DNA from 3 places in the Streptomyces sp. NPDC096324 genome. Region 3 is predicted to be linked to each of the others. Evidence: riboswitches for the same ligand, from Rfam matches in the RefSeq annotation. Region 3 holds a riboswitch; each other region holds the start of a gene.
What was found. A riboswitch is a leader RNA that binds a small molecule or an ion and turns the genes downstream of it on or off. The one in region 3 is predicted to bind thiamine pyrophosphate.
Positions count from the first base shown of each region.

Region 1: another riboswitch for thiamine pyrophosphate. It lies ahead of ACIQ7M_RS36645 (thiamine ABC transporter substrate binding subunit); the one in region 3 lies ahead of thiO (glycine oxidase ThiO).
Region 2: another riboswitch for thiamine pyrophosphate. It lies ahead of thiC (phosphomethylpyrimidine synthase ThiC); the one in region 3 lies ahead of thiO (glycine oxidase ThiO).

Region 1 is NZ_JBIWFK010000020.1:4,729-7,997, reverse strand. It holds gene ACIQ7M_RS36650 (ABC transporter permease) at 1-173, opposite strand, end outside; gene ACIQ7M_RS36645 (thiamine ABC transporter substrate binding subunit) at 149-1,246, opposite strand; TPP riboswitch at 1,323-1,428, opposite strand; gene rlmN (23S rRNA (adenine(2503)-C(2))-methyltransferase RlmN) at 1,509-2,615, opposite strand; gene ACIQ7M_RS36635 (GntR family transcriptional regulator) at 2,840-3,269, opposite strand, start outside.
Region 2 is NZ_JBIWFK010000013.1:176,459-179,727, forward strand. It holds gene thiC (phosphomethylpyrimidine synthase ThiC) at 1-1,538, opposite strand, end outside; TPP riboswitch at 1,531-1,687, opposite strand; gene ACIQ7M_RS31820 (YibE/F family protein) at 1,759-3,269, shown strand, end outside.
Region 3 is NZ_JBIWFK010000004.1:444,431-447,699, reverse strand. It holds gene ACIQ7M_RS12740 (thiazole synthase) at 1-173, opposite strand, end outside; gene thiS (sulfur carrier protein ThiS) at 177-377, opposite strand; gene thiO (glycine oxidase ThiO) at 374-1,540, opposite strand; TPP riboswitch at 1,538-1,650, opposite strand; gene ACIQ7M_RS12725 (hypothetical protein) at 1,703-2,095, shown strand; gene ACIQ7M_RS12720 (NAD(P)/FAD-dependent oxidoreductase) at 2,124-3,269, shown strand, end outside.

The sequences.
Region 1 (3,269 bases), on a different contig from region 3:
AACGCGACGGGCAGCGCCATCAGGGCGAACCGCGCCGCGTTCTGCCCGCGGGCCCGGCGCGGAGCCCGGTCGGCGCGGTCCCGCCCACCGGGCCCGGCCGGTCCGGCGGTCCTCTCGGGACCGCCGGCCTTCACCGTCCCGTCGGCGGCTACTTCAGTACGAGCGAGGTCCACGACTTGACCCACTGGTCGCGGTCGGCGGCGATCTTCGCGGGCGTCAGGGTCTGGGGATCCTTGGCCTGCGGACCGTACTGGGTGAACTCGGCCGGCACCCGCGCGCCCTCACGGACCGGGTAGACGAACATGTTGAGCGGCATGTCCTCCTGGAACTCCTTGGTGAGCAGGAAGTCCAGGAGCGCCTTGCCGCCCTTGGCGTTCTTGGCGTTGCTGAGCAGGCCCGCGTACTCGACCTGCCGGAAGCAGGTGCCGTCCGCGACGCCGGTCGGGGCCGTGGCGGGCTTCGGGTCGCCGTAGATGACCTCGGCGGGCGGCGAGGAGGCGTACGAGACGACGAGCGGCCGGTCGGCCTTGGCCTTCTTGCCGCCGGCGGACCCCGAGAACTCCTCGTTGTAGGCCTGCTCCCAGCCGTCCACGACCTTGACGCCGTTGGCCTTGAGCTTCTTCCAGTAGTCCTGCCAGTTCGCGTCGCCGTAGTGCGCGGCGGACCCGAGCAGGAAGCCGAGGCCGGGCGAGGAGGTGGCGGCGTTCTCGGTGACCAGGAGGTTCTTGTACGCGGGCTTGGCCAGGTCGTCGAAGGAACGCGGCGGCGTCAGCTTGTGCTCGCTGAACCAGGCCTTGTCGTAGTTGACGCAGATGTCGCCCGTGTCGATGGGCGTGACCCGGTGCTTGTCCTGGTCGGTCCGGTACTCCGGCAGGACCTGGTCCGCGCCCTTGGCCTCGTACGGCTGGAAGAGCCCGTTGTCGAGCGCGCGGGAGAGCAGGGTGTTGTCGACGCCGAAGAAGACGTCGCCCTGGGGGTTGTCCTTGGTCAGGATGGCCTTGTTCACGGCCTGCCCGGCGTCGCCGTCCTTGAGGACGCGCACCTTGTAGCCGGACCGCTTCTCGAAGTCCGCCAGGACGCTCTTCGACACGAGCCACGAGTCGTGGCTGACGAGCGTGATCGTCTTCGAGTCGCCCGAGCCGGTGGCGTCGGACGAGCCGCACGCGGACAGCACGGGCAGCGCGACGAGACCGAGCCCGACGGCCGTGACCGCGAGTCGTCTGCCGCCGCTGGTGTTGGTGATCACTGATTCCTCCTGGGTGACCAGGAAGAGACGCGGCCCTGCCCGGGACCTCTGACGGTTCCCGGGCAGGGCGCAACAGCTTGAGTAATGACCGAACTTCCTACCCAGAATGACCTGGGCAAGGTTCAGAGGGTCTGCGGTCTGTCCCGCACTCTCAGCGCTGTGGCGCTCCCCTGTCGGAATATGAAGATGTCGGACGGTGAGGATGCCGGGTCATCACGACATCGAACGACGAAGATGACGAAACAAACCGACTCGGTTCAGACTACCGCTCGGTCGCGGCGAGCTGACCACACGCTCCGTCGATCTCCTGACCACGGGTGTCCCGGACGGTGACCGTGACGCCGTGGGCGGCGATCGCCTCGACGAACGCCTTCTCGTCCTCGGGCCGCGACGCGGTCCATTTCGAGCCCGGGGTCGGGTTCAGCGGGATGAGGTTGACGTGGACGGGCTTGCCCTTGAGCATCCGGCCGAGCCGGTCGCCTCGCCAGGCCTGGTCGTTGATGTCGCGGATCAGCGCGTACTCGATGGACAGACGGCGCCCGGACCGGTCCGCGTATCCCCAGCCGGCGTCCAGCACCTCGCGCACCTGCCACCGTGTGTTCACGGGGACGAGGGTGTCGCGCAGTTCGTCGTCCGGGGCGTGCAGGGAGATCGCGAGCCGGCATTTGAAGCCCTCGTCCGCGAACCGGTTGATCGCGGGAACCAGACCGACCGTCGAGACGGTGATGCCGCGCTGCGACAGCCCCAGCCCGTCGGGCTCGGGGTCGGTGAGGGCGCGGATCGCGCCGACCACCCGCTTGTAGTTGGCGAGCGGCTCGCCCATCCCCATGAAGACGATGTTGCTCAGCCGCGCGGGACCCCCGGGGATCTCGCCGTCACGCAGCGCCCGCATCCCGTCGACAATCTGGTGCACGATCTCGCCCGTCGACAGGTTCCGGTCGAGGCCGGCCTGTCCGGTGGCGCAGAACGGGCAGTTCATCCCGCAGCCCGCCTGCGAGCTGATGCACATGGTCACCCGGTCCGGGTAGCGCATGAGGACGGACTCGACGAGCGTGCCGTCGAAGAGCCGCCACAGGGTCTTGCGGGTGGTGTCCTGGTCGGTCGACAGGTGCCGCACGACCGTCATCAGCTCGGGAAGCAGCGCTTCCTGGAGCTTGCCGCGCGAGGCGGCCGGGATGTCCGTCCACTCGGCGGGGTCGTGCGCGTACCGGGCGAAGTAGTGCTGCGAGAGCTGCTTGGCACGAAACGGCTTCTCACCGATCGCGGCAACCGCCTCTTTGCGCTCGGCAGGCGTGAGATCGGCAAGGTGCCGCGGCGGCTTCTTGGCTCCGCGCGGCGCGACAAAGGTGAGTTCTCCGGGTGCAGGCATAACCCTTCCAGTGTCGCAGATCATCCGCGGGGCCCCAGGCCAGAGAGGGGTGGGGGCGGTCACCCCTGGGCAGTCCCTGGCAGCTTCTGTCGACCTCGCACGGCCCAGGGACGGCCCAGGGACGATCTTGGGCGAGGCCCCTGACCAACCACGAGCGAGGGCAGGGAAGAGTAGGGGCGGTCGCGGGGCATCAACACCCGCAACCGCCCCCGATGGACTGACGATCAACGATTGATCGGAATCTCGTAGACGATCTCGCAGTAAGCGACGGGCACCACGATGTCCGCCGTCTCGACGGGCCGTCCGTCGTCGCTGTAGTACGTCCGCCGGATGTGCGTGACGAGCGCCGCCTTCTGGATGCCAAGCAGCGATGCCTCCTCGGCGGTCGCCGTCCGCGGCTCCGGCTGCTCCACGGCATGACTGACGGTGACCCCGATGGCAGCCATCCGGTTCACAACACCCGCCCCGGCATGCGGCCCTCCCTCGGGGAGGACGACGAGAGAGCCGGCCGTGAGGTCGTACGGCTCCCAGCTCGTCGAGAGCTGCACCGGCTTGCCGTCCGCCAGGAACTCGTACGTGGTCCGGACGCACAGCTCGCCCTCGGCGATCCCGAGCCGCGCGGCGATGTCGGCGGGCGCCGGCACCTTGGCGTCG
Region 2 (3,269 bases), on a different contig from region 3:
AAGCGGGCGTCGGAGAGCGCGTCATCCCATTCCTGCGCACCTGGGTGCCCCTTGGCGAGGTCGGCTGCGTGGGCGGCGATCTTGTAGGTGATGACGCCGGTCTTGACGTCGTCACGATCGGGCAGGCCCAAGTGCTCCTTGGGCGTGACATAGCAGAGCATGGCCGTGCCCCACCAGGCGATCATCGCGGCACCGATGCCGGAAGTGATGTGGTCGTACGCCGGCGCGACGTCCGTCGTCAGCGGGCCGAGGGTATAGAACGGAGCTTCATCACAGATCTCCTGCTGAAGGTCGATGTTCTCCTTGATCTTGTGCATCGGGACATGTCCCGGGCCTTCGATCATCGTCTGTACCTGAAAACGCTTCGCGACCGCGTTGAGTTCCCCGAGCGTCCTCAACTCGGCGAATTGCGCGGCGTCGTTGGCGTCCGCGATGGAACCCGGCCGCAGCCCGTCGCCGAGCGAGTAGGTGACGTCGTACGCGGCGAGGATCTCGCAGAGTTCCTCGAAGTTCTCGTACAGGAACGATTCCTTGTGGTGCGCGAGGCACCAGGCGGCCATGATCGAGCCGCCGCGCGAGACGATGCCGGTCTTGCGGTTCGCGGTGAGCGGTACGTACGCCAGGCGCACGCCCGCGTGGACCGTCATGTAGTCCACGCCCTGCTCGGCCTGTTCGACGACGGTGTCCTTGTAGATCTCCCAGGTCAGCTCCTCCGCACGACCGTCGACCTTTTCCAGCGCCTGGTAGAGCGGCACGGTGCCGATGGGTACGGGGGAGTTGCGCAGCACCCATTCACGGGTGGTGTGGATGTTGCGACCGGTGGACAGGTCCATGACCGTGTCAGCACCCCAGCGGGTCGCCCAGGTCATCTTCTCCACCTCCTCCTCGATGGAGGAAGTCACCGCGGAATTGCCGATGTTGGCGTTGACCTTCACCAGGAACCGTTTGCCGATGATCATCGGCTCGATCTCCGGATGGTTGACGTTCACGGGCAGCACCGCTCGGCCCGCGGCGATCTCCTCCCGTACGACCTCGGGATCGACGTTCTCGCGGAGCGCCACGAACTCCATCTCGGGCGTGATCTCCCCGCGTCGCGCGTAGGCGAGTTGGGTGACCGCCTGGCCGGGCCGCCCACGGCGTGGCTGTCGCGGCCGGCCGGGGAAGACCGCGTCGAGGTTGCGCAGTCCTCCGCGCGGGGACGTGTGCTTGATCCCGTCGTCCTCGGGGCGGACGGGGCGGCCCGCGTACTCGTCGGTGTCTCCGCGCGCGATGATCCAGTTCTCACGCAGCGGCGCCAGCCCCCTGCGCACATCGGTGTCGACGGTCGGATCGGTGTACGGGCCGGACGTGTCGTACAGCGTCACGGACTGCCCGTTGGTGAGGTGCACCTGGCGGACCGGCACCCGCAGATCGGGGCGTGTGCCCCCGACGTACGCCTTGTGCCAGCCGATGGACTGCCTGTCCTGGCCGTCCGGAGACAGCGGGGAAGCCCCGTCCGTCCGCCCGGAGGCAGGCATGCGTACATCCTTGTCGGTCATCTGACCTACTCCCTACGCCGGCATTACCCGGTAACAGGTTCAGCGGTCGACGCAGCGGCTTCCGATCGCCGATGTTTCATGTGAAACATCGCGAAGACGGAGGTCAGCGTCCTCTCAGCCCGGTGCTCCGAGCTCCCGCGTGTGCAAAGGTGCCTCCACGCTAGCGCCATATTTGGCGCGGTGAACAGAGGGCCCTTGACGTTCTTGCGATGATCGGGCGGTGACGACGACCCGGCAGCACTCGTTCCCCCCGTCCGAGCCACCACGCCGTCCCGGCTCCGACGGCGGCCGCGGACATGGCTCCGGCACCGGCCCCGAGCACCGGCATGAGCAGGGGCACGGACATGGGCACGGACATGGGCACGGACATGGGCACGGACCGGACGGTGATCATCACGGTTCGGGCGACGGGCACGAGCCGGGTTCCCGCCGCGGGCACAGCGAACCTGCGGGTGCCGGGCACGGGCATTCCCACAGCCACGGTCCCGCGGCGCCGGTCTCCAAGCATCTGCGCAAGGTCATCGCCGCGGTACTGATCCCCTTCGCGGCGGCGGTCGTGGCGGGTCTCGTGCTCCTGTGGCCCGGCGGCGCACCGGCCCACGAGCGCACCGGTGTCGGCTTCGACCGGCAGACCCAGCAGGCGACGGTCACGAAGATCGACCAAGTGGACTGCAAGTCCGTGAACGCCTCCTCGGGGACCTCGGTGGGCGACACCTCCGCGACCGGGGGTTCCTCGGCTCGGAGCGGGTCCTCGAGGGAATGCAAGAAAGCGACCGTCCGGATCGACACCGGAAAGGACAAGGGCCGCACGTTCACCGAGATCGTCCAGCCGGACCAGTCACGGCAGTTGCACCAGAGCGAGAAGGTCGTCGTCGCGTACGAGCCGTCCGCTCCCAAGGACCTCCAGTACTCGGTCACGGACGCGAACCGGAAGCTGCCGCTGACGCTGCTCGCCGTGATCTTCGCGGTGGTCGTCGTGGTGATCGGCAGGATGCGCGGCATCATGGCGCTGGTCGCCCTGGCCATCAGCTTCGTGATCCTGAACTTCTTCATCCTGCCCGCGATCCTGCAGGGCTCGAACCCGCTGCTCGTGGCCGTTGTCGGGTCCAGCGCGATCATGCTGATCGCGCTCTACATGTGTCACGGTCTGTCGGCCCGGACGTCCGTGGCGGTGGTCGGCACCCTGCTCTCGCTGGTGCTGATCGGTTTCCTCGGCTCGTTCTTCATCGACTGGGCCGTACTGACCGGCAACACCGACGACAGCACCGGCCTGATCCACGGCCTGTACCCGTCCATCGACATGAGCGGTCTGCTGCTGGCCGGCGTCATCATCGGTTCGCTCGGCGTCCTGGACGACGTGACGGTGACACAGACGTCCGCCGTCTGGGAACTGCACGAGGCGAACCCCACGATGGGCCGGCGCGCCCTGTACCGGGCGGGTATCCGTATCGGCCGGGACCACATCGCGTCGGTCGTCAACACGCTCGTCCTGGCCTACGCGGGCGCCGCGCTGCCGCTGCTCCTGCTCTTCTCGATCGCGCAGAGCAGCGTGGACACCGTCGCCAACAGCGAGCTGGTCGCCGAGGAGATCGTGCGGACGCTCGTCGGATCGATCGGTCTGGTCGCCGCGGTGCCGGTGACGACCGCGCTGGCCGCCCTGGTGGTCGCCGCGGACCGTGAGGACGGCGCGCCCGTCCCCGCCCAGTCCACGGCCGACAGGACCCCGGCGCG
Region 3 (3,269 bases):
AGGACCGAGCCGTGCACGGACGCGTCCACGCGCCGCATCGCGACCGTCGTCAGCTCCGTTCCGGACGCCACCAGGGCGCGCTCCAGCACGTCGAGACTGGGCGCGCCGCCCGTCCCCATGATCAGCCGGGACCCGTGGACCGTACCGCCGAGGACGAAGGGATCGTCTGCCATGGGTCAGCCTCCTTGGACGGCGGTGAGGACTTCGACGCGGTCACCCTCGGCGAGCGCGGTGGACGGCCACTGCGTGCGCGGGACGACGGTCTCGTTCAGGGCGGCGGCCACCCCGGACGACGAGGCGGTGAGGGTCGCGACGAGCGCGTCGAGAGCGGTCCCGGCGTCGATCAGCCGCCGCTCCCCGTTGACGACGATGTTCATACCGGCAGCTCCGTGCGGGCCGTGGCGCCGAAGCGCAGGGGGGTGAAGGGGCGGGCTTCGGCGGGGAGGTCGCCGGTGGTCAGCACGTGGGCCATCACGTCACCGGTCACGGGCGTCAGGAGCACACCGTTGCGGTGGTGCCCGGTGGCCAGCAGCAGCCCGTCCAGGGCGCTCGGGCCGAGCAGCGGAGCGTTGTCGGGCGAGCCGGGCCGCAGCCCCGCGCGGGTCTCGGTGAGCGGCAGCTCGGTGATCCCGGGGACCAGTTCGTGGGCGTCGCGCAGCAGTTCGTACACGCCGCCCGCCGTCACGGTGGTGTCCCAGCCCAGCTCCTCGCTGGTCGCGCCCACCACGAGCTCGCCGTTCTCGCGCGGCACCAGGTAGACGTGGCTGCCGCGCACCACGGCCCGCACGGTGCGGTTCAGGAAGGGCGCGTACCGCCGCGGCACGGTCAGCCGCAGCACCTGCCCCTTGACCGGGCGCACCGGCGGCACGGCGTCCTCGGGGACGCCCGCCAGGCGCCCGCTGAGGCTGCCCCCGGCCAGCACCACCCGGTCCGCGGTGAGGCCGGTGCCGTCCGCGGTGACGACACCGGTCGCCCGCTCCCGTACGACGCTCAGACGCTCCGCCCAGGTCCGGTGGACGGTCACTCCGGCCCGCTCGCACGCGGTGACCAGGGCGGCGGCGAGGCGCCGCGGGTCGATCTGGTGGTCGCCGTCCACCCGCAGACCCCCGCGCACGCCGGGCGCGAGCATCGGTTCCAGACGGCGGCACTCACGGCCGCTCAGCCACTCCGACTCCAGCCCCGAGCAGACCTGGAGCGCGTGCAGCTCCCGCAGATGGGCGCGGTCGTCGGCGTCCAGCGCGACGGCCAGCGTGCCGCTGCGGCGGTAGCCGAGGTCCTGTCCGGACGCCTCGGTGAGCTCGGCGGCGAAGTCCGGATAACGGCGCGCGGAGGCGAGGTTGAGGCCCAGCAGGGTCTCCTCGCCGAAGTGCAGTTCGGTGACGGCGGCCAGCATCCCGGCCGCGACCTGTGCGGCGCCGCCGCCCGGCTCGGGGTCCACGAGCGCGGTCGTGAACCCGCGCTGCGCGGCCCGCCAGGCCGTCACCAGACCGATGATCCCGCCCCCGACGACGAGGACGTCCGACGAACGTGCAGACGGCATGGGCGTCCAGCCCCTCCCTTCGCCGGCATGACCCGGATCAGGTTCGTACGGTCGGAGGCCGCCCAGCCTCCCTCTCAGCCCGGTGCGTCCGGGCTCCCGCGAGTGCTTTACGTTGGCCACCCTAGCCCGCCCCCGTCCGTCTCAGTAAGGGAGCCTCCGCCCATGGCGCGACCGCTCGACGGCCTCGTGCTCGCCCCCGTCGCCGACCAGGCCCCGGGCCAGGTGGGCACCCGCACCCGGTTCACCTACCACGAGGAGGACGGCGTGGTCTGGGCCGACTACACCGGCGGCGACGTCGTCCGCGGACATCTCGTCGGCACCCGCGAGGGCGACCGCCTCGACTTCCGGTACGTGCAGCTCAAGCGGGACGGGACCACCGCGTCGGGCCACTGCGTGTCCCTCGTCGTGGAACTCCCCGACGGCCGGGTGCGGCTGGAGGAGACCTGGACGTGGGAGTCGCAGCCGGGCGCCGGGACGAGCGTGGTGGAGGAACCGCCCGCGACCGACCGTGTGCAAGCCGTGTGCAACAGGTCACCGAGCACGTCCGCTGACTGACGCATCGTCACGTGTCTATGGTGATCAGGTGAGCGATCAGACGCAGGCACAGTCGCAGAGGCCCACGGCACGGCGGGTCGTCGTGGTGGGCGCGGGCATGGCCGGGGTGCAGACCGCGGTCGCCCTGCGCGAACAGGGCTTCACGGGCACCGTCACGCTGATCGGCGCGGAGCCGCACCAGCCCTACGACCGGCCGCCGCTGTCCAAGGCCGTCCTGCTCGGCAAGGCCGAGGGCTCCGCCTTCGACATCGACTTCGAGGCCCTGGACATCGATCTCCGGCTGGGCAGCGAGGCGCTCGGCGTGCGCCCCGGCGACCACGAACTGGACACGGACGCGGGATCCGTCCCGTACGACGTCCTGGTCGTCGCCACCGGCGCGGAACCGATCCGGCTCCCCGGCGCCGAAGGCGTTCCCGGCGTGCATCTGCTGCGCACCCTGGACGACGCCGACCGGCTGCGTCCCGTACTCACCCGGCAGCACGACATCGTGGTGGTCGGAGCGGGCTGGATCGGCGCCGAGTTCGCCACGGCGGCGCGCGAGGCGGGCTGCGCGGTCACCGTCGTCGAAGCCGCCGACCGGCCGCTCGCCGGGGCGCTGCCGCCCGAGGTGGCCGCCCCGATGACCGCCTGGTACGCGGACAGCGGGGCCTCGCTGCGCACCGGCGCGCGCGTGGAGCGTGTCGAAAGCGGCGCGGTGATCCTGGACGACGGCTCCCGGGTGCCCGCGGACGCCGTCGTGGTCGGGATCGGCGCGCGGCCCGCCACCGCCTGGATCGCCGGCTCCGGCATCGAACTCGGCGCCCACCGCGAGATCGTCGCCGACGACCATCTGCGCACCTCGCTGCCGGACGTCTACGCGGTCGGCGACTGCGCCTCCTTCCCGTCCGGCCGCTACGAGGAACGCCTCCTCGTCCACCATTGGGACAACGCCCTCCAGGGCCCGCGCACGGTCGCCCTGAACATCGTCGGCGAGACGCCCGCCGCCTACGACCCCGTGCCGTACTTCTGGTCCGAGCAGTTCGGCCGTTTCGTGCAGTACGTCGGCCACCACACGCCCGCCGACACCCTGGTGTGGCGCGGCGACCCCGCGGGCGCCTCCTGGTCGGTGTGCTGGCTCCGCGGGACACGGCTCGTCGCCCTCCTGGCGGTGGGCCGCCCGAGGGACCTCGCCCAG